DNA from 4 places in the Diaphorobacter ruginosibacter genome. Region 3 is predicted to be linked to each of the others. Evidence: predicted binding sites of a transcription regulator. Region 3 holds the regulator's gene; each other region holds the start of a gene.

Region 1 (7,187 bases), 950 kb from region 3:
GAAGGTGGTGGACGAGCCGGTGACGGTCGTCATCTCCGAGAAGGGCTGGGTGCGTGCGCGCACCGGACACGGCCACGAGGCCGGCAGTTTCGGCTTCAAGTCGGGCGATACGCTGTACGGCACCTTCGAATGCCGTACGGTGGATACGCTGATCGTGTTCGGCAGCAACGGCCGTGTGTACTCGGTCGCCGTGTCGCAACTGCCGGGCGGCCGCGGCGACGGCCAGCCGATCACCACGCTGATCGATCTTGAAAGCGGCACGCAGCCCGTGCACTACTTTGCCGGCCCCAACAATGCGGCGCTGCTGCTCGCGGGCTCGGGCGGCTATGGCTTCATCACCACGGTGGAGCACATGACGGCACGCAATCGCGGCGGCAAGTCGTTCGTGAACCTGGGCGACAAGGAGACGCTGTGCCGGCCCTCGCATGCTGCATTCACCACGGCGTCGCAGGAGCTGGTGCCCGCGACCCATGTGTGCTGCGCCTCGGTGGGCGGCCGCATTCTCACGTTCGAGATCGCCGAGCTCAAGATGATGGAAAAGGGCGGTCGCGGGCTCATGCTGATCGACCTGGAGGACAAGGACCAGCTTGGCGGCGCGGTGGCTTACACCCGCAGCGTGCGCTTCACGGGCATCGGCCGCGGCGGCAAGGCGCGCGAGGAGACGCTGGAAATCCGTTCGCTCAACAACGCGCGCGCAGCGCGTGGGCGCAAGGGCAAGGCGGGGGATTTCGGCTTCAAGATCAACGATCTGATCCGCGTGGAGTAAGCCGGTTGCACATCGCCGAAAGGCGATAAGAAAAATGCGTGAACCTTTGAGGGTCACGCATTTTTTTTGGTTCTTCGTGGAATACCGGGGTGGATGGGGGCGCGTGACGAATGGGCGCGCTGTGCTTTCGGTGAGAGTCTTCGTGTGGAGGTGCTGATATGGCCCCTCATACTTTGTTGCAAAGGCTTGCCGTACCAAAGTACTGTCTTCGCCTTTGCGTCGCGTCTGAGGGGCCATCTCAGCATTGGGGTGAACAGTTCAAGGCGGGCGCGCGCTGCTCAGGCAGTCACTTGGAAAGCCTCAATACTATCCCCAGTAGTCCGTGATGAACCCTTCTTATGACTGGAAGAGCTCAGCCGACGGAGGTGAAATGTTCCACGCTGGGCGGCGCTGCAAAGAAAGGTCCGACGATCGCGCGCCATTCGGCAAAGGCGGGTGACCCGCGGAAGCCCACGGTGTGGTCTTCGAGCGTCTCCCACTCGATCATCACGAGATAGCGCTCCGGGCTCTCGATCGAATGCTTGATGCGGTAGCCCTTGAAGCCCTTGGCGCGGGAGATGACGGTGCTCAGGCCGCGCGCGACGGCTTCCTCGAATGGCGCCTGTTGGCCTGCTGGGATCTTGATGTCCACGACTTCCAGAATCATGATGTCCTTCGTTGGGTGATGCGGAAGATGCATTCTTGCACCGACTGTTCCGGGGACTGCGGAAAATGCCGAAATTTTCGATGCGTCAGCGCACCCTGGTGATGCGCGCGCCATGGCGCATCACCGGCTTGTCCAGGGTGTTGCCTCGAACCGTTTGGCAGGCTGCATGATCTGGTCCCGGCACGCCACCAGCGGCAGGTCGCGCTGGCCGGATTGCGTGCGCGAAACCAGGGCGTAGAGCGTGCTCACGGCGCTTGTGACGGCCTGCTCCACCGATTCACCCTGCAGCATGTGGCCGAGCAGCACCGACGAGAACACGTCGCCCATGCCGTTGGGCAATGGCTGCAGATCGACAAAGGGCGTCTGCACGAGCCAGGCGTTCCGGGCGGTGACGGCCAGTGTGGCAAGGCTGTCCGCCGGCAGGTCGGAGGTGCGCAGGCTGGTGATGACGATGAGCGCCGACGACGGCTGGTGCATGTTGGCCAGCATTCCGCGCGCTGCCTTGACGGCAGCTTCCACGGTAGTGAGCGGCTCACCGCCGCAGAGCAGTTCGAATTCGTAGTGATTCGGCGTGATCACGCTGGCCTGCGAGAGGGCGCGCTTGCGCAGGAACTCCGGAATGCCGGGCCGCACGAACACGCCGCGCCCCACATCGCCCATGACCGGGTCGCAGAGATAGTGCGCAGCGGGATGGGCGGCGCGAACTTCCTGCACCGCGGAGAGAATCACTTCGCCCACGCCGGGGTCGCCGAGATAACCCGAGAGCACGGCCTTGCAGCGCGCGAGCACGCCGCGCGCACGCAGGCCGTCGATCACATCGGTGACATGGGCCGGGGTGAAGACCTGGCCCTTGAACTCGCCATAGCCCGTGTGGTTGGAGAACTGAACCGTATGGACGGCCACCGGCTCGATGCCGAGCAACTGCAGCGGCAGCATGGCCGCATCATTTCCCACATGCCCATAGGCCACATGGGACTGAATCGTCAGAACAAGCGGGGTGTCCATGGTGTCTCCGGGTGCGCGAGGGTCGCTGATCTTCAGTCAGCCAGTTCCGCGATCAGGTCGATCTCGACACAGGCGCCGAAGGGAACCTGCGCCACGCCGAATGCGCTGCGTGCGTGCGAGCCCTTGTCACCGAAGACCTGGGCGAACAGCTCGCTCGCGCCGTTGGTGACCAGGTGCTGCTCGGTGAAGTCGCTGGTGGAGTTCACGAGGCTCATGAGCTTGACGATGCGCTTGACGCGGTTGAGGTCGCCCGTGGCGGCATGCAGTGTGCCCAGCAGGTCGACTGCCACGGCGCGGGCCGCGGCCTTGCCTTCTTCCGTGGTGATGTCGCGGCCGAACTGCGCGGACCAGGGCTTGCCGTCCTTGCGTGCGATGTGGCCACTCAGAAACACCAGGTTGCCGCTCTGCACGAAGGGCACGTAGGCCGCAGCAGGCGTGGCCACGGGCGGCAGGGTGATGTTGAGTTCCTTGAGTTTGTCGTAAACGCTCATGGCGGCAGTCCTTGTTGGATGGGGGTGAATGGGGAGATCGCATGGCTTGCGGACTCCTCTGCTGGACGCGTCGCCCGCTGGCCGGCAGGGGCGTGCAGTCGCCAATGGTACATAGTTGCCGCTGGCTGTTGGGAGAGAAACACGCAATTCCATTTGCGGAGTCATCCCTTGCCGGGCAGTCCGCATGGATCAAGGCGTGGGAAAGGGCAATCCCTAGCATCGCCGGATGCTCTTGCACACCGACATTCCTGCGAGTCACCCGTGCGCGCCATGGGCCGGATCGGCACTCATGATCGGCGTGCTGCTGGGTACGGCGTTTCAGTTGCAGCAGCGCATGCTCTGGAGCGCGGAAGCCTATGTGGCCTGCATGACGGGGGCGGGCGCCATGCTGGCCTGTGCGCTGCTGATGAGGCGGCGGGTGGGGCGGCGGGTGCGATCGGCCGCTGTGCATCCGGTGTGGCTACGCCAGGCCTGGGCGGGGTGGATCGTGGCGCTGGCAGCATTGTCGGCGCTTGCGGTGTTCGGCCAGATCGGATGGCGATCGGCCTCCTTGGCGCAGACCGCATTGAATCCGGACCTGGAGGGCCGGGACCTGCAGGTGGAGGGTGTCGTCGCCGCGATGCCCCAGTCCAGCGAACGCGGCGTGAAGATGCGATTGCGCGTCGAGTCGGCGCGCTGGCGTGGTCAGCCGGTTTCGCTGCCTCGGCTGGTGGACCTGAGCTGGTATGCGCTCGGCATGTGGGACGATGCATCCACTCCAGCGGCCGTGCCGGCGACGCTGCGCGCGGGGCAGCGCTGGGCGTTCGAAGTACGCCTGAGGGCGCCGCATGGCGGCATGAATCCGTTCGGCTTCGACTACGAACTCTGGATGTGGGAGCAGGGCGTCCAGGCCAACGGCTATGTCCGTTCCGGACACGGATCGTCCGCGCCCCGGTTGCTCGATGACTCGGCATGGCGCCATCCCGTCGAGCGAGCGCGTCAGCATGTGCGCGACGCCATTCTCGAGCGCACAGCCTCGCGCTCTCCGCAGGAGCAGGAACGGGAGGGGGACCGGCAGCGTGCTGCCGGCGTGGTGGCGGCGCTGGTCACGGGCGACCAGCGCGTGATCGACCGGCAGGATTGGGATCTCTTTCGCATCACCGGTGTGGCGCATCTGGTCAGCATCTCGGGCCTGCATGTGACGATGTTTGCATGGCTCGCAGCGAAGGTCATCGGTGCGCTCTGGCGTCGTTCCGGCCTCCTGTGCCTGCTTCTGCCGGCACAGTTCGCGAGCCTGTCGGGTGGTGTGCTGCTGGCCGCGATGTATGCGCTGTTCAGCGGCTGGGGCGTGCCGTCGCAGCGCACGGTGTTCATGCTGGGTGTCGTCGCGCTGCTGCGCCTTGGTGGCAAGCGCTGGCCCTGGCCGCAGGTGTGGCTGATCGCCTGTGCCCTGGTGCTGCTGTGGGATCCGTGGGCGATGCTGCAGGCCGGCTTCTGGCTCAGCTTCGTGGCCGTGGGCATGCTGTTCGCGGGTGGCATGCGGTCTCGCGCCATGGCGCATCGGTCTCCGATCGCAACGCTTGCGCTTCACTTGCGGCAGTTGCTGCACCAGCAGTGGATTGTCACGCTGGCCCTGGCACCGCTCTCCCTGCTGATCTTCGGGCAGATGTCGGTGGTGGGGCTGGTGGTCAACCTGCTGGCCATCCCCTGGGTGAGTTTCGTGGTGCTGCCGCTGTCCATGCTCGGCATCCTGTGGAATGGCCTGTGGGTGCCTGCTGTGCTGGCCACGCAGCTCTTCACGGCAACACTGCAATGGTTTGCCAACTGGCCGATGGCGCAGCTTGCTCTGCCCGTGGCGCCGCTGTGGGCGGGCGTGGCTGCAGCGTTGGCAGGCATGCTGCTGGCCTTGCGGCTGCCGTGGCGGGTACGGATGCTCGCGCTGCCTTGCATGGTGCCGCTGCTGTGGTGGTCGCAGGAACGTCCGGAAGCCGGGCGTTTCGATCTCATGGCACTCGATGTGGGACAGGGGCAGGCGGTGCTGGTGCGCACCGCGCGGCATGGCCTTCTCTACGACGCCGGGCCGCAGTATTCGGGCGAGGCCAATGCAGGAGAGCGCATTGTCGTGCCGGTGCTCCACGCCCTTGGCGAGCACATCGACACCCTGGTGCTGAGCCATCGCGATGCCGACCATACGGGTGGCGCTGCTGCCGTACTGGCTGCGCAACCGCAGAGCAGCCTGCTTGCGTCGCTGGAAGGCGGGCACCCGCTTGCGCAACTGCGCGACGTGCAGCCCTGTCTTGCAGGCGGCGAGTGGTCCTGGGACGGCGTGCGCTTCGAGGTGCTGCATCCGCCGCCGGAGCTTGGGCTGAGGTTGGCAGAGGGGCCGATCGAACGCCTGCGGCCCAATGCTGCCAGTTGCGTGCTGCGGGTGACCGATGCGCAGGGCGTCTCGGCGCTGCTGGCAGGGGACATCGAACTGGCGCAGGAGTGGGCGTTGCTGGCCCAGGGGGCGCTCGCGCCGGTGCACCTGCTCCTGGTGCCGCATCACGGCAGCAAGACCTCCTCGAGCGAAGCGTTTCTGGACGCGCTGAAGCCTCGGATCGCCGTGGTGCAGGCCGGTTACCGCAACCGCTTCGGCCATCCCGCACCGGCGGTCATGGGGCGTTATCGCGAGCGCTCCGTCGTGGTTGCCGCAACGCCTGTGTGCGGCGCCGTGCACTGGCGTTCCGATCGGGCGCAGGACGTGGGGTGCGAGCGTGAGCGCACCGCCCGGTACTGGCATCACCGTGTTCCTGCCGAGGGTGCGGGTGCACTGAAATGGTGAGGTCGAGCTATTGAGAGTGATCTAGGGATAGCGCTAATGCTTGGCGAAGGGCAGCCCGGGATTTCAGGCCTGCAACTTGCTATCCTGTGGTCACAGGAGGCTTCTTTATGCTCAGGTTTGACGAAATGTATGCAACGCTTCCTATCGCGGCAGGTGCCGAGCGCGAGCACTACCGGCGCTATGCCCAATGGCTCGCGCGCCAGCCCGACAGCGCGATGCAGGCGCGCCGCGCCGAGGCGGAGATGATCTTCCGGCGCGTCGGCATCACCTTCGCGGTGTATGGCGCCAAGGACGAGGACGGCTCGGGCACCGAGCGCCTGATTCCCTTCGACCTGATCCCGCGCATCATTCCCGCAGATGAATGGCAGCGCATGCGCCAGGGCCTGGAGCAGCGCGTCACCGCGCTCAACCGCTTCATCCACGACGTCTACCACGGGCAGGACATCATCCGCGCGGGCATCGTTCCCGACGAACTGATCAACCGCAACGCGCAGTTCCGCCCCGAGATGGTGCAGGTCGACGTACCCAACGACGTCTACTCCCACATCTCGGGCATCGATATCGTGCGGGCGCCGGACGCCAGCGGCAACGGGGTCTACTACGTGCTGGAGGACAACCTGCGCGTGCCCTCGGGGGTGTCGTACATGCTGGAAAACCGCAAGATGATGATGCGGCTCTTTCCCGAACTGTTCGCGCAGCACAAGGTGGCACCGGTCGCGCACTATCCCGACCTGCTGCTGGACACCCTGCGGGCGAGCGCACCTTCGGCAAGTTCCGAACCGACGGTGGTGGTGCTCACGCCGGGCATGTACAACAGCGCGTATTTCGAGCATGCGTTCCTTGCGCAGCAGATGGGCGTCGAGCTCGTCGAAGGGCAGGACCTGGTCGTCAAGGACAACTTCGTTTTCATGCGCACCACGCGCGGGCTGCAGCGCGTCGATGTGATCTATCGGCGCGTGGACGACGACTTCCTCGATCCCCGCGTGTTCCGCCCCACGTCCACCCTGGGTTGCGCGGGCCTGATGGATGTCTACCGCGCCGGCAATGTGGCGATCTGCAATGCGGTCGGCACCGGCATCGCGGACGACAAGTCGGTCTACCCCTATGTGCCCGAGATGATCCGCTTCTATCTGGGCGAGGAACCCATCCTCTCGAATGTGCCGACGTGGCTGTGCCGCAAGAGCGACGATCTGAAGTACGTGCTCGATCATCTCCATGAACTGGTGGTCAAGGAGGTACACGGAGCGGGAGGTTACGGCATGCTGATCGGCCCTGCCGCGACCCGGGCCGAGATCGAGGAGTTCCGTGCCGCGCTGCTGGCCAACCCGGCCGGCTACATCGCACAGCCGACGCTGTCGCTGTCGAGCTGTCCGACCTATGTGAACTCCGGCATTGCGCCGCGCCACATCGACCTGCGGCCCTTTGTGCTGTCGGGCAAGAAGGTGCGCATGGTCGCGGGCGGGCTCACGCGCGTCG
Region 2 (7,187 bases), 950 kb from region 3:
CGCGTGCCACGCGCCGCGCCCCCAGCACCGGAATATCGTCGAGCGCGCAGATGGCGATCCAGTCGTCGTGATGCATTGCATGACTCATGCCGTGATCTCCTTTGCGTGTGCCCTGGCGTCGGCGACGGCCGGCACGATGGGAATGAACTGGCGCGTATCGACCGCCGCGCGCCGTGTCTCGAACCAGGGGTCTGGCTCGCCTTCGAGGGCGGCCTGCAGATCCGCCCAGAGCGCCTTGCGCCCGGCTTCGTCCTCGAGGATGCGGCGCTTCACATAGTCCAGCCCCACGCGCGCGAGGTAGTGCACGGTGCGCTCCAGGTACCAGCCCTCCAGCCGGTACAGCTGCATGAACGCGCCGGTGTACTCCATCACCTCCTCCGCGGTCTTCAGCTTGGCGAAGAAATGCGCGACTTCGGTCTTGATGCCGCCGTTGCCGCCCACATACATCTCCCAGCCTGAATCCACGCCGATGATGCCCACGTCCTTGATGCCCGATTCCGCGCAGTTGCGCGGGCAGCCGCTCACCGCGAACTTCACCTTGTGCGGTGCGTACATGCGCCACATCGCGTGCTCCAGGTCCTTGCCGAGCTGCGTGCTGTCCTGCGTTCCCATGCGGCACCATTCGCTGCCCACGCAGGTCTTCACGGTGCGCAGTGCCTTCGCGTACGCATGGCCGCAGGGCATGCCGATATCGTTCCACACCCCCTGCAGGTCTTCCTTCTTCACTCCGAGCAGATCGATGCGCTGGCCGCCCGTGACCTTCACCGTGGGAATCTGGTACTTGTCCACCACGTCGGCGATGCGGCGCAGCTCGTCGGCGGTCGTCTCGCCGCCCCACATGCGCGGCACCACGCTGTAGGTGCCATCCTTCTGGATGTTGGCATGGCTGCGCTCGTTGATGAAGCGGCTTTGCGGATCGTCCAGCGCGTCCTTGGGCCAGGTGCTGATGAGGTAGTAGTTGACGGCCGGGCGGCAGGTGGCACAGCCATCGGGCGTCTTCCATTCGAGAAAGCGGAACGTATCGTGCACGCTCAGCAGCCGGTGCTCGCGGATCGCATCGCGCACGGCCTGATGCCCGTGCATGGTGCAGCCGCACAGCGGCTTGAGCTTGGGCGTGGCGGAGTAATCGCCGCCCGCCGTGAACATCAGGATCTGCTCGACCAGGCCCGTGCACGACCCGCAGCTCGCACTGGCCTTGGTGTGCTTCTTCACCTCGTCCAGCGTGAACAGGCCCTTGTCCTTGATGGCCTTGCAGATCGCGCCCTTGGTCACGCCGTTGCAGCCGCAGACCTCGTCGCCGTCGGCCATGGCCGCGGCCTTGCTCTGGCCCTGGTGGCCGGTGTCGCCCAGGTTGGACTCGCCGAACATCAGCTTGTCCCGGATGTCGGCCACGCTGCGCCCTTCGCGCAGCAGCTTGAAGTACCAGCTGCCGTCCACCGTATCGCCGTAGAGGCATGCGCCCACGAGCCGGTCGTCCTTGAGCACCAGCTTCTTGTAGACACCGCCACCGGGGTCGCTCATGATGATTTCCTCGGTGTCCGCGCCGCCCTGGAAGTCACCCGCCGAGAACAGGTCGATGCCCGTCACCTTGAGCTTGGTCGACGTGAGCGATCCCTGGTAACGCCCGATGCCGAACTCCGCAAGATGGTTGGCCAGCACCTTGCCCTGCTCGAACAGCGGCGCCACCAACCCGTATGCCACGCCCCTGTGCGCCGCGCATTCGCCCACCGCATAGATGCGCGCGTCGGTCACGGTCTGCAGGGTGTCGCTCACCACGATGCCGCGATTCACATGCAGATGGACCTTCTCGGCCAGCGCCGTGTTGGGGCGGATGCCCACCGCCATCACCACCAGGTCGGCCGGCACCTCGCTGCCGTCCTTGAACCGCACGGCGCGCACGCGACCCGTGGCGTCGTCTCCCAGCAGCTCCTGCGTGTGCGCCCCCATCAGGAACTTCATGCCGCGCTCCATCAGCGATTGCTTGAGCAGGTCTCCGGCGGTGTCGTCCAGTTGCCGCTCCATGAGCCAGTCGCCCACATGCACCACGGTGCATTCCATGCCGCGCTTCATGAGCCCGTTGGCCGCCTCGAGCCCCAGCAGACCGCCGCCGATCACCACCGCGTGCCGGTATTGCGCGGCCGCATGGATCATCGCCTGCGTGTCCGCGATGTCGCGGTAGGCGAGCACGCCCGGCAGATCCTTGCCCGGAACCGGCAGCATGAAGGGATGGGATCCGGTCGCGAAGATGAGCCGGTCGTAGGGCGCGCTGACGGCGTCGCCGTTCGCGTCCACCGCATGCACGATGCGCCGCGCGCGATCCACATCGGTCACGCCGCAGCCCGCATGCAGCGTGATGCCGTGGTCCTGGTACCAGGACCAGTCGTTGAGGATGATCTCCTCAAGCGTCTGCTCCCCCGCCAGCACGGGCGAGAGCAGGATGCGGTTGTAATTGGGATGCGGCTCGGCGCCGAATACCGTGATGTCGTAGAGATCGGGCGCGATGGCGAGCAGCTCCTCCAGCGTGCGCACCCCCGCCATTCCGTTGCCGATCATGACCAGTCTGGATTTCTTCATCTCATGCTCCGTGGGCGTATGAAAACAAAAAGACGTCCGGCAACGACCATGAGTCTTCATGGGTCGCCTGGACGTCTTTGTCGTGTGCACCAGGGCTGCGTTGCCCGATGCATCCGTGGCCCACATTGGCCACGCTTTTTCCTATGCAATCCTCATGCCAGCTGCATGGCCTTGAAGATGCGCTTTTTTGGTGCAACGCATGTGCCATGCACGTGCGGTACACAGCACTGCTTACACACCCTTCTCCACATGCCCCTGCCGTGTATACAGAAAGTCCATCACCGCCTTGCGGCAGCGCTGGTACTCGGGATCGTCCGCCAGCACGACCCGGTTGCGCGGCCTGGGCAGCGGCACTGGGAGTACCTCGCCGATCGTCGCCGCCGGCCCGTTGGTCATCATCACGATGCGGTCGGAGAGCAGCACCGCCTCGTCCACATCGTGCGTCACCATCACCACCGTGCGCTGCGTGCGCGCCACGATCTCCAGCAGCTCGTCCTGCAGCTTGGCCCGTGTGAGCGCATCGAGTGCGCCGAACGGCTCGTCCATGAGCAGCACCTGCGGCTCCATCGACAGCGCACGGGCAATGCCCACGCGCTGCTTCATGCCGCCCGAGATCTCACCGGGCCGCTTCTGCGCCGCGTGTGTGAGTCCCACGAGCGCCAGCGCCGCATCGGTGCGCTCGGCGAGTTGCGCCCGGCTGACGCTGCGCCCGAACACGCGCTCCACCGCGAGATGGACGTTGTCCCAGCAGGTGAGCCACGGCAGCAGCGAATGGTTCTGGAACACCACCGCGCGCTCCGGTCCAGGTCCCTTGATCTCGCGGCCCGCGCAGGTCAGCGCGCCCGCCGTGGGCGAGGTGAGTCCCGCGATCAGGTTGAGCAGCGTCGACTTGCCGCAGCCCGAATGCCCGATCAGGCTCACGAACTCGCCGCGCACGATGCGCAGGTTGATGTCCTTCAGTGCGGGGAACACGCCCTTCGAGGTGCGGAATGTCTGCTCCACGTTCTGCACGTCGATGTACCTTGCCAGTGTCGGCATCGGTGCGGCCAGGCCCTCGGGGCTCGAAGCAATGGCGGCATTCATGTCTTCACCTCCTCGAATGTGAACGCGGAAGCCAGCTTCACCAGCGCCAGCTCCAGCACCAGACCCACGATGCCGATCACGAAGATCGCGATGATGATGTTCGCGACGTTGAGGTTGTTCCACTCGTCCCATACCCAGAATCCGATACCCACGCCGCCCGTGAGCATCTCTGCCGCCACGATCACCAGCCATGCCGTGCCGACGGCCAGCCGCACCCCGGTCAGCATGTAGGGCAGGACGGAAGGAAACAGTATGGTGGTGGCGATCTTCCACTCGCTCAGGTTGAGCACGCGGGCCACGTTCATGTAGTCCTGCGGCACGCGCTGCACGCCGGTCGCCGTGTTGATGACCATCGGCCAGATCGAACAGATGAAAATGGTCCAGATCGCCGCCGGATCCGCGCCCTTGAACACCAACAGGCCGATCGGCAGCCAGGCCAGCGGCGACACCGGCCGCAGCAGGCTGATCAGCGGGTTGAACATGCGCGAGAGGAAGTCGAAGCGGCCGATGACGAAGCCCAGCGGGATGCCCACCAGCGCCGCGAGCCCGAAGCCAATGCAGACCCGCTGCAGCGAGGCCAGCACGTTCCAGCCCACGCCCTGGTCGTTGGGGCCGTTGCGGTAGAACGGATCGCTGAACACTTCCTGCGCCTGTTGCCAGGTGGCCAGCGGCCCGGGAATGCCGTCGCCGCGCGCCACGATCGACCAGAGCATCACCAGCAGCATCAGGCCCAGCACGGGCGGCAAGGCGCGCTGGGCCCAGCTGCCCAGACGCCTCGCCAGCGGCATGCGCGGCGGCGCTGCGCGCTCATCAGGGGGCGCATGCTGACGGATGCGAGGGGCGTTCGCGTGGGCTCCTGGATCGACGGTATCCGTGGCGGGACCATGAAAAACTGCACTGACCATGGTGGGCTCCGATGGGGTCAAGACAAAACGAAGAAGGAAACACAGAGAGAACAGGGCCTGGATTCAGGCCTTGGACTTGAAGGAATCGGCATAGCGCGCCGGGTCGCTTCCATCCCACACCACCCCATCCATCAGCTTGCTGCTGCGCATGGGCGACTTCGGCACGCTCACCTTGAGCTGCGCCGCCGCCTGGGTGTACAGGTCGATGCGGTTGATCTTGCGGGCCACCGCGAGGTAGTCCGGGTGCGACTTGAGCAGCCCCCAGCGCTTGTGCTGCGTGAGAAACCACATGCCGTCCGACAGGTAGGGGAAGTTCGCGTCGCCATCGGCAAAGAACTTCATGTGGTTCGGATCGTCCCAGGTTCTTCCCAGGCCGTTCTGGTAGCGCCCCAGGATGCGCTGATTGATGGCGTCCACGCTGGTGTTCACATACGACTTGGCCGCGATGGTCTCGGCCATCTTCAGCTTGTTCTGCATGCTGGCGTCGATCCAGCGACCCGCCTCCATCACCGCCATCATCACGGCGCGCGAGGTGTTGGGATACCTCTCCGCGAAGTCGGCACTGCAGCCCAGCACCTTTTCGGGATGGTCGCGCCAGATGTCCTGCGTGGTGGCGGCCGTGATGCCGATGCCGTCCATGATCGCGCGGTGCCCCCAGGGCTCTCCCACGCAATATCCGTCCATGTTGCCCACGCGCATGTTCGCCACCATCTGCGGGGGCGGCACGGTGATGACCTTGGCATCCTTCAGCGGGTCGATGCCCGCGCTCGCCATCCAGTAGTACAGCCACATGGCATGCGTTCCCGTGGGGAAGGTGTGCGCAAAGGTGTACTCCCGCTTGTCGCTGGCCATGAGCCTGGCGAGGCTGGCCGCATCGACCGCGCCCTTGTCGGCGAGCTTCCTGGACAACGTGATCGCCTGGCCATTACGGTTCAGCGTCATCAGAACCGCCATGTCCTTCTGCGGACTGCCCACTCCCAGCTGCACGCCATAGACCAGCCCGTACAGCACATGGGCCATGTCCAGATCGCCGTTGGTGAGCTTGTCGCGCACGCTGGCCCAGCTGGCCTCCTTGCTGGGAACGATCTTCACGCCGTATTTCTGGTCGAATCCCAGCACCGATGCCATGACCACGCTGGCGCAGTCGGTGAGAGGGATGAAGCCGATCTTCACCTCCTTCTTCTCCGGAGCGTCCGACCCCGCGGCCCAGGCGCCGTGGTGCCCGAGCGTGGCGTAGAGCGCCGAGCCCGCGGCCAGTTGCACGCCGCTGCGCAGAAAGCTGCGGCGCGGCGAGACCGTGCCTGCGGTCGGTTCCTTCTCATTTTTCTTCATGATCGAACTCCATCGAAGTCGTGGTGGCAAAGCAAAAAAGAAAACGGCGTCCACCCCTTCGCCTGCACACAGCAGACGAAGGAAGGGGACGCCGTTGTCCGGGAATCACGGGCATTGCTGCCGGGCAGGACCGCCTTTGGTCCGCTCTTGTCCCTGCCTGCACGCACGATCCGTGCCATGGAAAACCACAGGGGGTTGGTGGGCACAGCCCCCGTATCGGCCCTCGCATGGTGCATTGCAGCATCCGCCGATGGCCAAGTTGGTGCGCGACGGGATTCAGGGAGGCAGCAGCTCGACCGTCGACAGCACCGCCTGCGCGACATCGAGCAGCCGGCGGTTCTGGTTCATTGCGGTCTGGCGCAAGAGCTTGTGCGCATCGCTCTCGCTGATCTGGCGCAGGTGCATGAGCATGCCCTTGGCGCGTTCGATGGTCTTGCGCTCGACAAGTGCGGTGCGCGCCCTGTCGATCTCGGCCTGCATGGCGAGCAGGCGCTGCGATTGCTCCTGCACCAGGCTGCGGATCGAGCGCTCCAGCTGCGGTCCGAAGGCGGCGCAGCTGGCATACGCTGCCGTGGTGCGCGGCAGGCTGTCGGGCGCGTCGACGGCGAAGAAAGCCAGCCCCTCAGTTTCCTCCGTTGCATGTTCCCGGTCCTGCAGCGCCTGCAGGGCGGTCTGAGCCAGTTCCAGCCTTCCTGCGCACAGCAGCGCGAGCTCGCGGGCCATCAGGACCTCCACTTCGTGCATCGCATCGAGCCGCAGCGAGCAGGCGGCAAACCAGCGCTCGCCCAGCCCCGCGTCCAGGCCGTCATCCGCCTGCGCGGTGCAGGCCACGCGGCGCAGGCGCTCGATGGCGGACATGTCGGGTCCCTGCTCGCACCGGCCCAGCCACAGCTCGTGCATTGCGGCCGGCGCGAATTCGGTGAACACCTGGAAGCACTGCTCCTGCGAATCGATGAGGTGCAGCCAGTGGCGCCGGCGCTGTTCATCGTTCACTCCCGAGGCAAATGCGGCTGCTCCCGTGGCGCGCTCCTGTCCGGCAAGCTCCTTGCCCTGCATGAAATGGAACAACGCCACCAGCAGGCGCGAGACGTCCGGATCGCATGCGCTGTCGGCCGCCTCGAACACCAGGGCAAGACAGGCCGCGATCAGCCGAACGAACGCGGCCGTGCTCTCCTGCAGGGTGAGCGCCAGCGACCCGATGCCGCTGCGCAGCGCGGGCAGGGACGCAAGCCCCTGCAGCAGGCAGGCGATCGCGTTGTACAGCAGCGCCGCATGCCGTGCGGGCTGCACCGG
Region 3 (7,187 bases):
CATGGCATTGCTCGCTTCCGCCAGCGATGCCGCGCGCCCATCTTCGGCGCCCGGTGCGTCCCCATCCACTTCGGCGATCAACGCCGGCCCCACGCACGTTTTGGCGTTGGCCTCGATGGTGGCAAACGGCTTGTCGAGCAGGCCGGCGAAGCGAACGTTGTCGACCTTCCAGTATTGCGACCCCACGCCCTCCGCCCTGTCGGAAGTGCCCATGCGCCAGCCTATGCGTACGGTGCGGCCCGCGTACTGGCGCCCCAGATCGACCGTCACGTTGCGGCGCCAGTCGCCGCTGCGGCGCACGAAGGCCGGCTGGCCGCCCAGTGGATTCGCATTGGGCACGTTGTCACGCGACAGCCAGATCGTGCCGGTGTACGGGACGACGTCCCCCGCGAGCGCGACCTCCGTCTTCTGCGCCTCGGCGATCGTCAACTGGCCGCCGTTGCTGTCGTCCAGGCCAAAGTCGTACTGCTGGTCGAAGGTGAGCACGAAATCCGACTGCGGATCGACATTCAGCCATGGAGAGTACAGCGCAGCCGTGCCCGGCGCGGCAGGCACGCGGACCTGGTACCACCGCCCGGTGGCGTCGGAGGCCACCGCCCAGGCGGGGTTGCCAGGCTCCATGCCGGAACCCGCGAAATCGGCGGTATCCAGGAAGGTGCCGTGCGGATGGATGTCCGCATTCAGCCAGACCTGCAGCGACCGGCCGAGGCCGGCGCCCTGATCCCCATCGGGCGCGACCGGCATGGCGATGCCGACACCGAGCGTGCTGCGGGCATGGCCGGCCAGGCCCGCGAGGGACACGGGAACCGACAGGTCGCGGCCCTGCCCCGGCTGCAGCGCACCATCGATGGCTTGCTCCGTTCCCGCGGGAAACAGCACATGCGGATCATCGGCCTGCAGGCGAAGCGCCGCACCGCTCACGGCCACGTTGCCGCGGTTCACCACCCGCACGAGCAGCCGCGCGGTCTCGCCGTTGTCGAGGATGGCATCGCCGTCGCATGAACTCGCGGCCGGATCGCCCATTGACAACTCGAGCGTCTCGACCGCCAGCATCGGGCCTGCGTCAAAGCTCTCCACCACGCCCCGGTTGTCGATGGAATAGGTGTCGGGCCCTTGCGCGCCCAGTCCCGCCCCGCGCCGTGCAAAGCCGGTCAGGCAGGCGGCATAGTCCTGCGGGTCGTTGGCGGCCATCACCGCCAGCAGCGCATCGCGCGCGTTCAGCAGCGTGGGGTTGATGGGCGTGAGCTTCATGCCCGCCACCAGATACGACTTCATGCGCTGCTGCGCTTGCGCGAACGGGTGTGTGTTGAGCATGCCGGCGTAGCATTCCCACAGCATGCTGGCCCAGACTTCACCCGCGTTGTGAAGCTCCGAGTTGGGCGCGCCATTGCCTGCGAGGGCCGGGTTGATGGGGACGGTGCCGGTCAACGGCGCGCCATCCTGGATGTGCCGCAAGCTCAGCGGGTTGCGGCCCATGTCGGTCGAATAGGGATAGCGGCGGCTGCCGAAATACGAGGTGTTGCCCCCATCCACGGCGGGTGGCATCACGGCACCGTTTGCGTAGGCCCCGTGGGCGTAGGCGCCCTGGAAGCGGTCGTTGCCGGGCCTGAGCCGGTCCTCGCCCGTGACGGTGACAAGCTGCGCCACGAAATCGCTCCAGCCCTCGCCCAGGGCGGCGGCCTGCCGGGTCGACAGGCCCGTTCCGTTGCCGATCAGTCGATTGCTCAGGTAATGCGCCCATTCATGGATGACGATGGTGTTGTCCAGTGCCCCGCTGCGCATGGGCGCCGAGCGGTTGTACAGGTAGCTGCGCAGGATGGGGGGCGCACCATCGGCCGGCGTGCTCATCGCCGAGTTGTTGAAGCCGATGTAGTTGAGCGCGCGCGCGGAGATCGCATCGTTCTCGAGGCCCCCACGCCCGAAGTTGCGGGCTTGCGCGTTGCCAGATGCCTCGTCGAAGCCGGCATCGTAGAACCAGTCGTGCAGCCAGTTGAGCACATAGAAGATGTTCGCCAGGGAGCTTGACGCCTGGCCCAGGTTGGCCAGGGGGCTCGCGGAGAAGTCGTAGCCATAGGCGAACGAACGGCTGGCGGTGCAGGCATGGAAATCGGCCTCCACGCGCGACGCATTCGGCTCGCAGAACACCCTGCCGGCGAGCGGCGACCCGCTGTCTCCGTCCGGCCGCACCACATCGGCAAAGGCACGCACATTGTTGCCCGCGGTGAAGCCGAGCTGTGTGTTGATACCCGAATCCACCCACGGATCAGCGCGCGAGAAGGCGGCGCTGGCCAGCGTGATCTTCGCGGGTGCCACCATCGCAGGCGCAAAACCGCTGGGGCCCCCGCCCGGATAGGGACTCAGCCCCATGCCCTGGGGTCCGCGCAGCGGCACGCCGGTCTGCGGATCGGCCCACACGCCATAGGTGTAGGCGGCAGCCCCCGCGTCGTGGGCCACCATGCTGCTGCGGAACAGCAGGGCGCCGCTGCTGCTGTCGATCACATAGGCGTAGGCACTGTGCACACCGCCCTCCAGCACGCGCAGCTCCAGGTAGTAGGCGGCCAGCAGGCCCTGCGGCATGCGAAACCAGGTGGGACGATAGCGGATCGCATCCTCCAGCACGGCTCCCCCAGCCCCCTTGACCGTCGATGGCAGTTCGAGCCAGCGGTAGCCGCCCGCATCGGCCGCCTGCGCGCGCTCGGTAAGCTGCGCATGAGCATCGGCCGCGAAATCGAAGTCGCTCAAGGCCTTCTGCGCCGCCGCCGCGGGGGACAGGGCAGACGACGCGGCTGACTTGCTCGCGCCGCCGGCAAGCTGGGTGCTGCCAATGGAGCCGCCCACGCTCAGTGCCTGCTGCCGCGCATCGAGCAGCACCGTGGCCTGCTCGCGGAATACCGGGATTCCTTCACGCTGGCTCGTGAGGCGCACCAGGCGGGCACCGCTTGCGAGCGCCTCGCGCTGCACCTGCACGGAAGCGGCATCGATGTCGGATGCACTCACCCCATAGAGAGGCGCCAGGCGCTTGAACACGTCGCGTGCGGCACGCGTCGCATCGATGGCAGGGGCCTGCTTGCCATCACCAACGGTGGAAACACCCTGCGGCACGAGTTTCACGAACACGGGCGATCCCAGCCTACTGTCGCGCGTGATCTGCTGCACCTCCGCAGGCAGGGCCACACCGTCCTTGCCAAGGGAACTTGCCCGCGGGGGCGCCGCCATCAGCGCGTCGACGGAAACCAGTTCACGTGCCGCTGCACCACTGCCTGGTGCAAGGCATGCGGCGAGCGCCGCATAGAGACAGTGCTTGCACGAGTGCTCGAACGCCTTCTGCATGTGTCGCCTCCCGCACGCGGCGACCACAGGCGACACGTTGCTTCCAGGAAGACGGGCGCGTCACCCGCTGGCCGCAGCCGCAAAAGATGATGCGGAAATCGGCCCCATCCTGCGAGGCCGCACTCTGTCGGTTCGGCACATGTTAGGAGGAAACATGTAAGGATTCTGTTTCCTTTTGTTTTTCTTATTATGAAATTTGAATGCCGGAACTATGCCAGAAGCGGCCTGCCATCGATTTTCATACGCAAGAAAACGTTTCAGCCGATCTGCTGCATGGCCTGCAGCCGCTCCAGGACGGCGCCGGGAACCGGCACCACCTTGCGGTCCGTCCGGCTCACGAAGACGATGCCGGTCTTGCCGCGCGCAACCTCGCGGCCCTGGGATTTCTCGGTGACGCTGAACACCAGGTCAAAGCCGTAGCGGTTGAAATCCGCAGGCGTCATCCGGATGCACATCACCTCGCCGTGAAAGCCTTCCGACTTGTATTGCGCGACGATGTCGCCCACCACGATGGTGGTGTCCGGGTCATCCTCCGCGGGAAACCCGATGGCCTGGAAGAAGCGCAGGCGCGCCTCCGACACCAGGCTCAACAGCTGTGCATTGTCGAGATGACCACCCTGGTTCACATGGCTGATGTAGATCTGCACCTCGGTGCTGAAGGCGAAATGCGCTGGAAGTTCGAAGACGATGCGTGCCATGGGCGAGTGAAGGGGGTTCGGAAGAGAGTTCGGAAGGGCGTTCAAGAAGAGAACTCGAAAGCGCTGCATTCTGACATTGCGCGGCAGCGACGCCCGCCTGGCACATGTGTCCATGTCCTGCACCGCTGCGTGCAGGGCTGAGGGCCCACATGTGCCGGCGTCGTCTTGGCGGCCTTTTTCCTTGCACCAGGCACCGCCGACGAGGACATCCATCGTCCGGGCCGGTGCGGCCGCTGCGCTTCCCCTTTGCACTCCACCGGAATGCCCCTCGAGATGTGCTGCACCGCCAGCCGGAAGCGGGGTGCAGTTCGCAATGCACCAATGGTCACGATTTCGGCCGGTGCTGGCAATACCTCATTCGGGTGAAATTGAAAGCAGAGCAGACAAAAAACGACGTTTCTTACCCATGAAAACCCTTGGCGCGTTCATGGGCCGCTGCCCTCACACCGCCTTGCGCAGATTGGCCGGGGGAATCTTCAGCGCCTCGCGGTACTTGGCCACGGTGCGGCGGGCGCACTCGATGCCCTGCTCCGCCAGCATGTCCGCGATCTTGCTGTCCGACAGCGGCTTCTTCGGGTTTTCGGAGCTCAGCAGCTGCTTGATCAACGCCTTCACGGCCGTGCTCGACGCGCTGCCGCCCGTCTCGGTTCCCAGGCCCGATCCGAAGAAGTACTTGAGCTCGAAGGTCCCCTGGGGCGTGGACATGTACTTGGCCGTCGTCACGCGGCTGATGGTGGACTCATGCAGGCCCAGCTCGTCCGCGATGTCGCGCAGCACCAGTGGACGCATGGCCAGTTCGCCGTGCACGAAGAAATTCTTCTGGCGCTCGACGATGGCCGTGGACACGCGCAGGATGGTGTCGAAGCGCTGCTGCACGTTCTTGATGAACCAGCGCGCCTCCTGCAGCCGCTGCTGCAGGCCCGCATGGGCCTCGTTGCCGCGCTGGCCGCGCAGGGCGTTGGCGTAGACGTCATGCACGCGCAGGCGCGGCATCACATCCGCGTTGAGCTGCACCGTGAACCGCATCTGCGCGCCGCGCCCCACGTTCTTGACGATCACGTCGGGCACGATGATCTGGCGCTGGACATCGGCAAAGCGCCGCCCCGGGCGAGGTTCCAGGCGCGCAATCAGGTTCATGGCCGCGCGCGTGTTCTCCTCACCGGCGCCACAGGCCTGCGTGAGGCGCTTGACGTCGCGGCGCGCCAGCAGGTCCAGCGAATCGCGGCAGATGTCGAGCGCCACGGCGATGATCGCCGGATCGCCCTCCTCGTCCTGGTTCATGCCGTGCAACTGCAGCGTGAGGCATTCACCCAGGTTGCGCGCGCCGACGCCCGCTGGCTCGAGGCTCTGCAGCAGGCGCAGCGCCACGGTGAAGCGATGCACGAGCTCTTCGAGCTCCTCGGTGGGCGCATCGTTGCCTGCCAGGGCAATCGCCAGTTCGGCAAGCGATTCCTCCAGGTAGCCATCGTCGTTCAGCGATTCAATTAGGAAGCGCACGGCGGCACTGTCGATCTCCGACAGATGCAGCGAGAGTGCCTGCCGGTGCAGGTGGTCGGTGAGCGACTCATGTGCACGCGCAAGATCGATGGCGTCCACTTCATCCTCGCCGGACCCGCTCGTATGGGTGCGCGCGGGAGCATCGCCCCCCCACTCGCCATCATCCGGCTGGACATCGACCGTGCCGTCGCCATCCCAGTCGACGCTCTCGGTCTGGGCCGCCGGCGGGTCTGCATCGGCTGCGGAACCTGGCTCGTCGGCGCCTGCCGAGGCCGTGGTGGAGCCTGCGGCATGCAGGGAGAACTCCGCCTCTTCGCCGCTTGCCGGCGTGTCCGCGCTGTCGAGCCCGAACTCCTCGCGGGTGGCGGTATCGGTTTCGCGCTCCAGGAACGGGTTGTCATCCAGCATCTGCTCGACCTCCTGGTCGAGCTCCAGCGTGGAGAGCTGCAGCAGCTTGATCGACTGCTGCAGTTGCGGCGTGAGCGCCAGATGTTGCGATACGCGGAGCGACAGTCCCGGTTTCATTGCCCGCAGTCCTGTCTCGCGATGAAGCGTCCCCTCAGGTCGTCACCCATGGCACTCACATGCGGAAATGTTCGCCGAGGTAGACCCGGCGCACATCGGCGTTGTCCACGATCTCCGAGGGCGTGCCCTGGGCAAGCACATGGCCGTCGCTGATGATGAATGCGTGATCGCAGATACCCAGCGTCTCGCGCACGTTGTGGTCGGTGATGAGCACCCCGATGCCGCGCGCCTTCAGGAATCCGATGATGCGCTGGATCTCGATCACCGCGATCGGGTCGATACCCGCAAAGGGCTCGTCGAGCAGGATGAAGCGCGGCTGTGTCGCGAGGGCGCGGGCGATCTCGACGCGGCGGCGCTCACCGCCCGAGAGCGCCAGCGCAGGCGATTCGCGCAGGTGGTCCACACGCAGCTCCTGCAGCAGCATGGTCAGGCGCTCCTCGATCACCGCCCGCGAGAGCGCGTGGCCGTTCTCATCCTTCTGGAGCTCGAGCACGGCACGCACGTTGTCTTCGACGTTGAGCTTGCGAAAGATCGATGCCTCCTGCGGCAGATAGGACAGCCCCAGGCGCGAGCGCTTGTGGATCGGCAGGTCCTGCACGGACTGGCCATCGATGTAGATCTCGCCGGCGTCGGAGCGCACGAGACCCACGATCATGTAGAACGACGTGGTCTTGCCGGCGCCGTTGGGGCCCAGCAGACCCACGACCTCGCCCTTGCGTACCGACAGGGACACGTCCTTCACCACCTTGCGGCTGCCGTAGGATTTCTCGAGATGCAGGGCCTCGAGGCGGCTGTGCGCATCCACGCTGCTCGTCATGGGCGCTGCTGCGGAATCAGGGTTCAACACGTCGACACCACTACTCACTTGCTGCCGCCCGTGCTCAGTTCGGGGCTCGAGCGCAACGCGGGCGCTTCTCCCGTGCGTGCAGGCCTTGCGGGCTGGGACGCCGCGCCTTCCGCCGGTTTCTCCTTGGGCGTGAGCGTCATGCGCACGCGCCCGGAAGGCGTGCCACCCTGTGCATTGCCCGGCGTGGTGCTCTTGACGCCATCCACCGTGAACACGTCGGTGATGTTGTTGTAGACGATCAGTGCGCCATTGACCTGGTCGGTCAGCGTGGTGTCGCGGTAGCGGCGCAG
Region 4 (7,187 bases), 140 kb from region 3:
CCCACATGGCCAAGCTGCCATGGGCTGGTTTCGGCCCGGGCTCCGAAAAGGGCGCACCGACCAAGGCGAAGGAGGAGATCTGGCTGGAGCCCGAGAAGTTCAAGGAGCATGCCGACAAGCTGGTGGCCGAGTCGGCCAAGCTGGCAGCAGCCACCAAGACCGGTACGCTCGAAGGCATGAAGGCTGCCTTTGGCGCGACGGCCAACAGCTGCAAGTCCTGCCACGACGCCTACCGCAACAAGTAACTCCTGCCCGGGAGCGTGAGCACGCTCCGACGGCGCAGGAATGGCAAAAGGGCCGGCTTCCTGGAGGAAGCCGGCCCTTCTTCAATTCGGAGCCTCACAATGAGGCGGGAGCCATCAGGCCTGCGCCAGCAGCTTCTCGATCAGCTTGTGCAATTCGGCGAAATCGGGGGCGCCGACATAGGTCTTCACGATCTGCCCCTGCTTGTTCACGATGAAGGTCGACGGCGTGAGCTGCACGTCGCCCCAGGCCTTGGCATTGGCGCCGGTGTTGTCGATGGCCACCTTGAAGGGCAGCTTGCGCGACTCGGCGAAATTCACGACATAGGCTGGCGGGTCGTAGCTCATGGCGATGGCGAGGGTGTCGAAGCCCTTGTCCTTGAACTTCTCGTGCGTGGCGATGATTTCAGGCATTTCTGCCACGCAGGTGGTGCAGCTGGTGGCCCAGAAGTTGACCAGGGTGACCTTGCCCTTCATCTGCTCGGTGGTCTTGGTGGTGCCGTCGAGCAGCACGAAGGTCGACTGGGGTGCAGGCGATGTGCCGGTGCCGAGGAACACCCACGCACCCACACCCGCGAATGCCACGACAACGGCGGTGGCGAGCCACTTCTTCAGATTCATTTCATGCTTCCTGCTGAGCCGCCATTGTGCCGCAAGCGGGCTCTGGCCTGCGTTGGAGCCGCCCATGCGGCAAAAGTTCACGCCGGGAGGCTTCAAGGCCGCTCCCCGATAATGGCGCAATGCAGAAAAACACGGTGTTCGAGAGGCTTTCTTCCCTGGCGGCGGCGATGACGGCCGTCCTGCTGCTGTCCGCCTGCAGCCCGGCCTACAACTGGCGCAACGTGCCGGTGGAGAAGGCGCACCTGACCGTGTCCCTGCCCTGCAAGCCCGACCAGGGCGAGCGCAGCGTGGACATGGGGCCCGGCAAGGTCGATATCGGCATGATCGGATGCGAGGCCCATGGCAGGCTGTTTGCGCTGTCCTACATGGAGATCAAGGACCCCGCGAAGATTGCGCCCACCCTGGCCCTCTGGCATGACGCGGTACGCTCCCAGCTGCAGTTGCCTCCCGTGGTGCCCGGGACGGCGCCCTCGGAGCAGCCCTTCGTGCGCAAGGGCGCGCTCAATCTGCCGCAATCGGTGCGCATGAAGGAGGAGGGCAGGGCGCCCGATGGCCGCAAGCTGCAGGTCGATGCCGTCTGGTTTGCCCGCATCAACGGGCCGGTGATCCAGCTCGTGCATGCGGTGGTGCATGCAGACAAGCGCAATGATGCCCTGGCCGACAGCTTCCTGGAGTCCATCACGCTGCAGTAGCGCGGGGCCTCTTGCAAGCTCCATGAAAACCCCAGGCTTCCAGGGAAGGGGCATGGCGCGGCGCCGGCCATTTTCCCGCGCGCACCATCGGCTGACTGGCCTGACGCCATAATGTGATCCATATTCCCTTCCGCCATGAACACGCACATCCTCATCATTGCCCATGCACCCCTGGCCGGCGCGCTGCGCGAATGCGCACTGCACGTGTTCCCCGAATGCCGGGATGAGGTGCTGGCACTCGATGTTCCGGCCGACGAGCCGCCCGAGGCCACCCAGGCCGCCGCGCAGGCTCTGCTCGACCAGCAGCCCGGACAGGTGCTGCTGATCACCGACGTGTTCGGCGCGACCCCCTGCAATGTGGCGCAGCGCATCGCGGACGGAACACGCTCGCGGCTGCTGTGCGGCGCGAACCTGCCCATGTTGCTGCGGGCGGTGTGCTATCGGCGGGAGGAACTGGAGTCGTTGATGTCGCGCGCCCTGGTCGGAGGAACGCAGGGCGTGATGCAGGTGGCACCGACGGCACCTCAAAATCAGATTCGAATGACCTGTTCATCTCATGATCAAGAAAAAAATCATCATCAGCAATAAGCTGGGACTGCATGCACGCGCATCCGCGAAGTTGACCAAGCTGGCCGGCAGCTGCCCTTGCGATGTGTGGATCACGCGTGGCGAACGCCGGGTGAACGCCAAGAGCATCATGGGCGTCATGATGCTCGCGGCAGGCATCGGCACCGAGATCGAGCTGGAGACCGATGGCGAGCAGGAAGAGCAGTCGATGGAGGCGCTGGTCGCCCTGATCGACGGCAAGTTTGGCGAGGGAGAGTGACGGTCTGCACGCACGCGGACGCGCCATTCGATTGAAGAAATGATGCTGCAGAGGGCCGCGCAGGTGCGGCGATGCAGAGAACGGAGACTCGACGACCATGACATTCGCGATACATGGATTGGCTGTGGCTCCAGGAATTGCCATTGGCCGCGCGGTGATCGCTGCCTCCAGTCGCATGGAGGTGGTGCACTATTTCATCGAGCCGGAGCAGGTCGTTCCAGAGATCAAGCGCCTGCGGGCAGGGCGCGACGCCGTGGTCGAGGAACTGCGGCGCATGCAGGAAGAGCTGCCTGCCGATGTGCCGCACGAGCTGGCCGCGTTGCTGGACGTGCACCTGATGCTGCTGCAGGACGAGTTGCTGGAGAACGGCGTCAAGCGCTGGATTTCCGAGCGCCTGTACAACGCGGAATGGGCCCTCACCACCCAGCTTGAACTTGTCTCGCGGCAATTCGACGAGATGGAGGACGAGTACCTGCGCGAGCGCAAGGCCGACCTCGAGCAGGTGGTCGAGCGCGTGCTGCGATACATGCGTGGTGTCGCCAGCCCCGTCGCACCGCCGGCGAGCCCCAAGCGTGCGCAGGGCATGCTGCCCGGCCTGGGCGAGGAGCTCACCGAGGACCCTCTGGTGCTGATCGCCAACGATCTCTCCCCCGCCGACATGCTGCAGTTCAAGACCAGCCTGTTCGCAGGCTTCGTGACCGACGTCGGCGGCAAGACATCGCACACCGCCATCGTTGCGCGCAGCATGGACATTCCTGCTGTCGTCGGCGCACGCAGCTCCAGTCTGCTGGTGCGGCAGGACGACTGGGTGGTGATCGATGGCGATGCGGGCATCGTCATCGTCAACCCGTCCTCGATCGTGCTGGAGGAGTACAGCTTCCGCCGCCGCCAGGTGTCGCTGGAGCGTGAGAGGCTCTCGCGCCTGCGCCACACGCCCGCAGTGACGCTCGACGGCCAGTCGATCGAGCTCATGGCCAACATCGAGCGCCCCGACGATTGCGATGGCGCGGTGCATGCCGGCGCCGTGGGCGTAGGCCTGTTCCGCACCGAATTCCTGTTCATGGGGCGCGGCGCGAAGCTGCCCGACGAGGACGAGCAGTATGCCGTCTACCGCGAGGCGCTGGAGCGCATGAGCGGCCTGCCGGTCACGCTGCGCACCATCGACATTGGCAACGACAAGCCGCTCGACAAGGGGCATCGGGATGGCGGCTCGCTGAATCCGGCGCTCGGCCTGCGCGCGATCCGCTGGAGCCTGGCCGACACGTCCATGTTCCGCACGCAGCTGCGCGCGGTGCTGCGTGCAGCGCTGCATGGCAAGGTGAACCTGCTTTTTCCGATGCTCTCGAGCATCGGCGAGATCCGCCAGACCCTGGCGCAGCTCGACCTCGCGCGTGCGGAGCTCGATGCGCGTGGCGAGGCATATGGCGATCTGCGGCTGGGCGCGATGATCGAGGTGCCGGCCGCGGCGCTGATGATCCGCAGCTTCCTGAAGCACTTCGATTTCGTCTCGATCGGCACCAATGACCTGGTGCAATACACGCTGGCGATCGACCGTGCGGACGAGGCGGTGGCCCACCTCTTCGATCCGATGCACCCGGCTGTGCTGCGCCTGGTGGCCGACGTGATCCGCGCGGCCAACGAGGCCGGCAAGGAGGTCTGCGTGTGCGGCGAGATGGGTGGCGATGTCACGATGACGCGCCTGCTGCTGGGCTTCGGCCTGCGCTCCTTCTCGATGCACCCCGCGCAGATTCTCGCGGTCAAGCAGGAGATCCTGCGCTCGGACACCCGCAAGCTGTGCGAGTGGTCGCAGTCGATTCTCGCATCGGACGAACCGCTGGCACCCGTGGCCCCGGCCTGAGGGCCACGGGCACCCCTTCGCGCCCGGGTCGCCAACACGCTCTCAGGCGAGTGCTTCGGCAGGTCCGAAGAATTCGTAGTGCACCTGCTCCTGCGGCACGCCCAGCTGCGCGAGCGATTGCTTCACCGAGCGCATGAAACCGCGCGGGCCGAGGAAGTACACGTCGGCGTCGCGTGATGCGGGCAGCCATTCGCCGAGCTGCTCGGCGGTCAGCAGGCCCTCGGCATCCACGGCGTCGGCCGGCGTGGCGCGGTCATAGCAATAGCGGCGCGTGAGCTGCGGATGTTGCCGGGCCAGCGTGTCGATCTGCTCGCGGAACGCATGCACGCCGCGTTCGCGGGCGCAATGGATGAACGTGACCTCGCGCTCGCCCTGCAGTGCCGCCTGCAGCATCGGCAGCGTGGGGGTGATGCCCACGCCGCCGCTGATCAGCACCAGTGGCCTGTCGCCCTGCCGGAGCGTGAAGTTGCCGGCGGGCGGGAACACCTGCAGCGTGTCGCCTTCGTGCACCGCATCGTGCAGATGGTTGGAGGCCTTGCCCCCGGGCTCGCGCTTGACGCTGATGCGCAGGCTCCGGCCGTTGCTTGGTGCGGAGATCGAGTAGTTGCGGCGTTGCTCCTCGCCGTCGATGATGAGGCGCAGGCCCAGGTACTGGCCCGGCTCATGCGCCATCACCGCGCCGCCGTCCGCGGGCACGAGGTGGAACGAGGTGATCTCGCTGCTTTCCTCGACCTTCATCTGCACGATGAATGCGCGTTCGCCGCGCCAGCCGCCGGGAACGCCGGCGTTGCGGTCGTAGGCCTGGGCTTCGGCACCGATCAGGATGTCGGCCAGCTGCTGGTAGGCGGCGCCCCAGGCGGCAATCACTTCATCGGTGGCGATCTCCGCCCCCAGCACCTCGCGGATCGCGCGCAGCAGGCAGGCCCCGACGATGGGATAGTGCCCGGGCTGCACCTGCAGAGCCACGTGCTTGTTGATGATCTGTGCAGGGAGGTCGCCCAGTGCCTCGAGGCGGTCGATGTGCTTGGCGTACATGAGCACGCTGTGCGCGAGCGCCCGGGGCTGGGCACCGGTCTGCTGGTGGGCCGAGTTGAACAGCGGCCGCACTTCGGGGTGCTCGCTCAGCATGATCCGGTAGAAGTGGGTGGTCAGGGCCTCGCCTCCGGTTTCGAGCAGCGGGACGGTGGAACGGACGATGGCTTTCTGGGATTCGGTCAACATCTGAAATGGACTCCTTGGGTACGCATGAAAAGTGGCTGCCCCCCTCAACGCAAGCCCTGTGCCATTGCCAATGCCATTGAGCGACAAGGGTTTGCAAGAATGTGGGTCAATATGACATCGATCAATTAGCGTCTTTATGACTGCTTATGGAGTCAAATTGACAATTTCCGCCACCCTCCATGCACTGATTCCCCTGGTCGCCGATCTGGCAGAGGAGCTTCCCGAGCGAGAGCGCCTGCGCCGACTGCTCGCGGCGCTACGGACCGTGCTCCCGGCCGATGCGGCCGCGCTGCTCCGGCTGGAGGACGGGGAATGGCTGCGACCGCTGGCGATCGACGGACTGGTCCCCGATGCGCTTGGCCGGCGTTTTCGCATTGCGGAGCATCCACGGCTCGCGCAGTTGATGGCGGCGGGCCAGGCCATGCGTTTTGCCCCCGACAGCACGCTGCCCGATCCCTACGATGGTCTCGTGCAGGCGCCTCAAGGAGCGCTGCACGTGCACGACTGCATGGGCTGCGTGCTGCAGGTGGGAGGGGCCACCTGGGGGCTGCTCACGCTCGATTCGCTGACGCAGGGGCGTCTGTCCGGTCCGCATGCGCTCGCCGTGCTCCAGGCCTTCAGCAATCTCGCCGCGGCCACCGTGACCACCGCGGAGCGCGTGAGCGGGCTGGCGCGCTCCGCGGCCCGTGCGGATGGAGGCGGGAGCGCGGCCCGCGAGGCCGAGTCGGCGCCGCGCAGCATGGTGGGGCAAAGCCCGGTCATGCAGAAACTCAAGGCCGACATCGCGCTGGTGGCGCAAAGCGACCTCACCGTGCTGATCACGGGGGACACCGGTGTGGGCAAGGAGCTGGTGGCGCAGGCCGTGCATGCGCGCTCGGCGCGTGCGGGCAGGCCGCTCGTGAGCCTCAATTGCGCCGCACTGCCGGACAACCTGGTTGAGAGCGAGCTCTTCGGCCACGTGCGCGGCGCGTTCACCGGAGCGCTCTCCGAGCGGCGCGGCAAGTTCGAGCAGGCGCATCTGGGGACGCTGTTCCTCGATGAAGTCGGCGAGCTGTCGCTGGCCGTACAGGCCAAGCTGCTGCGGGTGCTGCAAAGCGGCGAACTGCAGCGTCTGGGCTCGGACCGTGGGCACCACGTCGACGTGCGGGTGATCGCTGCGACGAATCGCGATCTCGTGGCGGAGGTCGAGGCCGGACGCATGCGCGCCGATTTCTACCACCGCCTGAGCGTCTATCCGCTGCATGTGCCGGCGCTTCGCGAGCGTGACAGCGATGTGCTGCAGATCGCGGGCTTCTTCCTGGAGGAGAACCGTTCGAGGCTTGCTCTGGGCGGCCTGCGGCTGGATGCGGATGCGCAGGCCGCGCTGCTGCAGCATGCCTGGCCGGGCAACGTACGCGAGCTGGAGCACCGGATCAGCCGCGCGGTGCTCAAGGCATTGAGCCGTGCGCCGGCCGGTGCAGCGCGAAGCGGTGTGTCCCCTCATCGCCCGCGCATGCTGACGCTGCGCGTTCAGGACTTGTGGGATGACGAACAGCCGGGTGCTGCGGCCATTTCGGGCGCGCAAGCCGCAATCCAAAGCGACGTTCCGGGGCGCGTGCCTGCATCGCCGATGGCGGTCGATGTGCCAGCGCTCGGCCTGCGCGCAGCCGTGGAGCAGTACGAGCGCCAACTGATCGAACAAAGCCTTGCACGCAACGGCGCGAGCTGGGCGGCATCCGCGCGCGAGC

Evidence for each region. The regulator sigma-54, encoded in region 3, starts transcription at its own class of promoters, with help from an activator protein. The targets are predictions, from matches to a motif close to TGGCANGNAANCTGCTTT.
Region 1: H9K76_RS05900 (circularly permuted type 2 ATP-grasp protein) is a predicted target of sigma-54. The motif match lies at 5,777-5,794, and genes of this name have one in related genera.
Region 2: nirB (nitrite reductase large subunit NirB) is a predicted target of sigma-54. The motif match lies at 2,717-2,734, and genes of this name have one in related genera.
Region 4: hmpA (NO-inducible flavohemoprotein) is a predicted target of sigma-54. The motif match lies at 5,507-5,524, and genes of this name have one in related genera.

The regions. Positions count from the first base shown of each region.
Region 1 covers NZ_CP060714.1:1,276,937-1,284,123, forward strand. The annotation lists gene parC (DNA topoisomerase IV subunit A) at 1-766, shown strand, start outside; gene H9K76_RS05880 (antibiotic biosynthesis monooxygenase family protein) at 1,119-1,412, opposite strand; gene pdxY (pyridoxal kinase PdxY) at 1,533-2,417, opposite strand; gene H9K76_RS05890 (RidA family protein) at 2,450-2,908, opposite strand; gene H9K76_RS05895 (DNA internalization-related competence protein ComEC/Rec2) at 3,135-5,711, shown strand; gene H9K76_RS05900 (circularly permuted type 2 ATP-grasp protein) at 5,819-7,187, shown strand, end outside.
Region 2 covers NZ_CP060714.1:4,537,665-4,544,851, reverse strand. The annotation lists gene nirD (nitrite reductase small subunit NirD) at 1-88, opposite strand, end outside; gene nirB (nitrite reductase large subunit NirB) at 85-2,574, opposite strand; gene H9K76_RS20520 (ABC transporter ATP-binding protein) at 2,806-3,612, opposite strand; gene ntrB (nitrate ABC transporter permease) at 3,654-4,562, opposite strand; gene H9K76_RS20510 (CmpA/NrtA family ABC transporter substrate-binding protein) at 4,626-5,894, opposite strand; gene H9K76_RS20505 (nitrate regulatory protein) at 6,171-7,187, opposite strand, start outside.
Region 3 covers NZ_CP060714.1:322,437-329,623, reverse strand. The annotation lists gene H9K76_RS01565 (IPTL-CTERM sorting domain-containing protein) at 1-3,330, opposite strand, end outside; gene H9K76_RS01560 (acyl-CoA thioesterase) at 3,588-4,028, opposite strand; gene H9K76_RS01555 (RNA polymerase factor sigma-54) at 4,470-6,050, opposite strand; gene lptB (LPS export ABC transporter ATP-binding protein) at 6,106-6,867, opposite strand; gene lptA (lipopolysaccharide transport periplasmic protein LptA) at 6,912-7,187, opposite strand, start outside.
Region 4 covers NZ_CP060714.1:181,780-188,966, forward strand. The annotation lists gene H9K76_RS00905 (c-type cytochrome) at 1-245, shown strand, start outside; gene H9K76_RS00910 (TlpA disulfide reductase family protein) at 360-863, opposite strand; gene H9K76_RS00915 (hypothetical protein) at 983-1,555, shown strand; gene H9K76_RS00920 (PTS sugar transporter subunit IIA) at 1,691-2,143, shown strand; gene H9K76_RS00925 (HPr family phosphocarrier protein) at 2,112-2,381, shown strand; gene ptsP (phosphoenolpyruvate--protein phosphotransferase) at 2,479-4,239, shown strand; gene hmpA (NO-inducible flavohemoprotein) at 4,282-5,460, opposite strand; gene norR (nitric oxide reductase transcriptional regulator NorR) at 5,618-7,187, shown strand, end outside.